2 regions of the Bradyrhizobium sp. 2TAF36 genome follow, and region 2 is predicted to be linked to the other one. Evidence: predicted binding sites of a transcription regulator. Region 2 holds the regulator's gene; the other holds the start of a gene.
What was found. Region 2 encodes PhoB, which activates phosphate uptake and scavenging genes when phosphate is short. Its sites were predicted from a motif close to TGTCATNNANCTGTCAT; they were not measured.
Positions count from the first base shown of each region.

Region 1: the regulator PhoB is predicted to act here: its motif matches at 1,019-1,035, upstream of ugpB (sn-glycerol-3-phosphate ABC transporter substrate-binding protein UgpB).

Region 1 covers NZ_JBFRFR010000013.1:106,742-108,940, forward strand. The annotation lists gene AB4Z51_RS10160 (CaiB/BaiF CoA transferase family protein) at 1-868, shown strand, start outside; gene ugpB (sn-glycerol-3-phosphate ABC transporter substrate-binding protein UgpB) at 1,086-2,199, shown strand, end outside.
Region 2 covers NZ_JBFRFR010000011.1:48,311-50,509, forward strand. The annotation lists gene AB4Z51_RS08375 (GcrA family cell cycle regulator) at 1-170, shown strand, start outside; gene phoB (phosphate regulon transcriptional regulator PhoB) at 407-1,114, opposite strand; gene phoU (phosphate signaling complex protein PhoU) at 1,130-1,846, opposite strand; gene pstB (phosphate ABC transporter ATP-binding protein PstB) at 1,858-2,199, opposite strand, start outside.

The DNA.
Region 1 (2,199 bases), on a different contig from region 2:
CGATGTGCTCAGCAAGAAATTCCCGCGCCTCGTGCATTGCCGGATCTGCGGCTTCGGCGCCGACGGTCCGCGCGGCGGCAATCCCGGCTATGACGCCATCATCCAGGCGATGACCGGCATGATCGCGGCGACCGGCTCTCCCGAGAGCGGACCGATGCGGATCGGCGTGCCGCTGGTCGACATCACCACCGGCCTCTATGCGGCGATCGGCATCCTGATGGCGCTGTCGGAGCGGCAGCGCTCGGGCCAGGGCCAGTTCCTGGAGACGACGCTGTACGAGACCGGCCTTGCCATCATGCATCCGCACACCGCGAATTATTTCATGCACGGCAAGCCGCCGTCGCTCACCGGCAACGAGCATCCCAACCTCGTGCCTTACGCGATCTTCCCGACCAGGACCGACGACATCTTCATCGGTGTCGGCAATGACGGCACCTTCCGCAAGCTCGCCAAGGAAATCGGCAAGCCTGAGCTCGGCACCGATCCGCGCTTTGCCCGCAACAAGGACCGCATCGCCAATCGCGAGGCGCTGCGCGCCGAGCTCGCCGCCGTGTTCAGCCAGCACGAGGCCGAGCCGCTGTGCAATCGTCTGCTCGCCGCCGGCCTGCCCGCAGGTCCCGTGCAGAAGATCGACCAGGCCTTGACCAACCCGCACACGATCGCCCGCGGCGATGTCATCGAGAAGGACTGGTACAAGGGCGTGGCCTCGCCGATCCGGCTCGATCGCAGCAAGCCGAGCCTGCGCCGCCTGCCGCCGAAATTCAGCCAGCACTCCCAGGAGGTGCTGGGCGAGTTCGGCTACTCCAAATCGGAGATCGACGCGATGGTCGAAAAGGGCACCGTCTGCGGCCCCGAGCGCAAGCGCTAAACGCCCTCGCCGCCTCACCCGAGCAAATGCCGCACTGCGGCGCGGGCACGCATGTGCGCCGCGAACGGAGGAGGCTGCGCGCTCGGCATTCGCCTATTTGACGGCTTCCCTTTTGGCCGCGCTTGCTGCTTTCGTTTCTCCCGCTTACACAGTCATGTGAACGTCATATGGCGCTGCTAGCGCAAGCGCTTCTTTTTGACGGCCAAGGGAGGTTTACTTGARGGCTCTTCGACACTTTGGGGCGGCTGCCGCAGTTGCGATCACAATCGGCATGGGCGCATCGCCGGCCTTGGCCGTGACCGAAATCCAGTGGTGGCACGCGATGACTGGCGCCAACAACGACGTCATCGTCAAGCTCGCCACCGACTTCAACGCCTCGCAGACCGACTACAAGGTGATCCCGACCTACAAGGGCAACTATCCCGATACGATGAACGCCGGCATCGCGGCGTTCCGCGCCGGCAACGCCCCGCACATCATGCAGGTGTTCGAAGTCGGCACCGCGACCATGATGGCCGCGACCGGCGCCGTAAAACCCGTCTACAAGCTGATGGCCGAGGCCGGCGAGAAGTTCGACCCCAAGATCTATCTGCCCGCCATCACCGGCTACTACTCGACCTCGAAGGGCGAGATGCTGTCGTTCCCGTTCAACTCGTCGTCGACCGTCATGTGGGTCAACCTCGACGAGCTCAAGAAGGCGAACGTCGAGATCCCCAAGACCTGGCCCGAAACGTTCGAGGCCGCCAAGAAACTGAAGGCAGCGGGTCATGACACCTGCGGCTTCTCCGGCTCCTGGGTCACCTGGGTCAATCTCGAGCAGCTCTCCGCCTGGCACAACGTGCCGCTCGCCAGCAAGGCCAACGGCCTCGACGGTTTCGACACCGTGCTGGAGTTCAACGGCCCGCTCCAGGTCAAGCATCTCGAAACCCTGGTCGAGCTGCAGAAGACCAAGACTTACGACTATGCCGGCCGCACCAACACCGGCGAAGGCCGCTTCACCTCCGGCGAATGCCCGATCTACCTGACCTCGTCGGCGTTCTTCGGCAACGTCAAGGCGCAGGCCAAGTTCAACTTCACCGCCGTGCCGATGCCATACTATCCGGACGTCAAGGGCGCGCCGCAGAACTCGATCATCGGCGGCGCTTCGCTCTGGGTGATGGGCGGCAAGTCGGCCGACGAATACAAGGGTGTCGCGAAGTTCCTGACCTTCCTCTCCGACACCGATCGCCAGGTCTACATCCACAAGGCCTCGGGCTATCTGCCGATCACCAAGGCGGCCTACGCCAAGGCGAAGGAAGAGGGCTTCTACAAGGATCAGCCCTATCTCGAGA
Region 2 (2,199 bases):
TGAACGAGGCGACCTGCCACTGGCCGGTCGGCGATCCCTCGAGCCCGGATTTCTTCTTCTGCGGCGGCAAGGCGCTCTCCGGCCTGCCCTACTGCGCCCAGCACTCGCGCGTGGCGTATCAGCCCGCGGCCGATCGCCGGCGCGCGCCGGTGAAGCCGGGTCCGCGCTGAGGTCGTTCTGAGCTCGGAAAGGAGCCGTCACACGATGGCGGCTCAACAAATCCGATGTCGTCCCGGACAAGCGCGCCTCAAGCGCGCGCAGATCCGGGACCCTTAACCACCGCAAGATGTGGCTACGGGGACTCGGAGTTACCTTTTCACACAATAACCACTCGCTGTGGGTGTCCCGGACCTGCGCTTACGCTTGTCCGGGACGACACCGAGGGTGCGGCCGCAGCTCACCAAGCTTACGCCTGCTCCGCCTTCGCAAAGCGATCGTCCAGTGCGTAGCCCGCACCGCGGACGGTGCGGATCGGGTCCTGCTCGCGGCCGAGATTGAGCAGCTTGCGCAGGCGGCCGATATGGACGTCGACAGTGCGCTCGTCGATGTAGATGTCACGGCCCCAGACACTGTCGAGCAGCTGCTCGCGCGAGAATACGCGGCCGGGATGCTCCAGGAAGAACTCCAGCAGGCGATATTCGGTCGGGCCGAGATCGATCGGCCGGCCCGAACGCGCCACGCGACGCTTGTCGCGGTCAAGCTCGATGTCGCCATAGGCGAGCACCGTGGCGAGCCGCTCGGGGCTGGCGCGCCTGAGCAGGCCCTTCACGCGTGCCAGCAGCTCCGGCACCGAGAACGGCTTGACGATGTAGTCGTCGGCGCCGGTCGCAAGGCCCCGCACCCGCTCGCTCTCCTCGCCGCGCGCGGTGAGCATGATGATCGGGAGCTGCTTGGTCTCGGGCCGGGTGCGCAGCCGCCGGCACAGCTCGATGCCGGAGAGGCCCGGCAACATCCAGTCGAGCACGATCAAATCGGGGATGTGCTCCTTGAGGCGGGTGTCGGCGTCGTCGCCGCGCATCACCGTCTCGACGTCATAGCCGTCGCCTTCGAGGTTGTAGCGGAGAAGCTCGGTGAGAGCTTCCTCGTCCTCAACCACCATAATGCGTGCGCCCATGGTGTTCGTCGCTCCTTAAGTGTTCGGGACCGTCGTGGCGAAGGTCGTCATGTCGCCCTTCGGCCGCTTGTCGGTGATCGCCTGGCCCTCGATCATGTAGAACACGGTCTCGGCGATGTTGGTGGCGTGGTCACCGATGCGCTCGATGTTCTTGGCGCAGAACATCAGATGGATGCAGAACGAGATGTTGCGCGGATCCTCCATCATGTAGGTGAGGAGCTCGCGGAACAGCGAGGTGCAGATGGCGTCGACTTCCTCGTCGCCCTTCCACACCGCCATCGCCGCCGGCAGATCGTGCGCGGCATAGGCGTCCAGCACCGACTTGACCTGTTGCTGCACGAGGTCGGTCATGTGCTCCAGACCGCGGAACAGCTTGAGCGGATGGAAATCCGTCTCCAGCGCCGCGACGCGCTTGCCCATGTTCTTGGCGAGGTCGCCGATCCGCTCGAGATCGGTCGCGACGCGCATGGCGCCGACGATCTCGCGCAGATCCACCGCCATCGGCTGGCGGCGCGCGATGGTGAGAACGGCGCGCTCCTCGATCTTCTTCTGGAGCGCGTCGAGCTCGGCGTCGATGGTCACGACGCGCTGGCCGAGCGCGACGTCGCGGCGGATCAGCGCGTCGACGGAATCGACGATCATGCGCTCGGCGATGCCGCCCATCTCGGCGACCAGGCGCGTGAGCTCCTGGAGGTCGGTGTCGAAGGCCTTTGCGGTATGTTCAGAACCCATGTTCCGTCTCCTCAGCCGAACCGGCCGGTGATGTAATCCTGCGTGCGCCGGTCGGTCGGCGACGTGAAGATCTTGCTGGTGTCGTCGAACTCGATCAGCTCGCCGAGATACATGAAGGCGGTCTTGTCGGAGACGCGCGCCGCCTGCTGCATGTTGTGGGTGACGATCGCGATCGTGTAGTTCTCGGACAGCTCCTGGATCAGCTCCTCGACCTTGGCGGTCGAGATCGGGTCGAGCGCCGAGCAGGGCTCGTCGAACAAGATCACCTCGGGCCGCACCGCGACCGTGCGGGCGATGCAGAGGCGCTGCTGCTGGCCGCCGGAGAGCGACAGGCCGGAGGCGTTGAGCTTGTC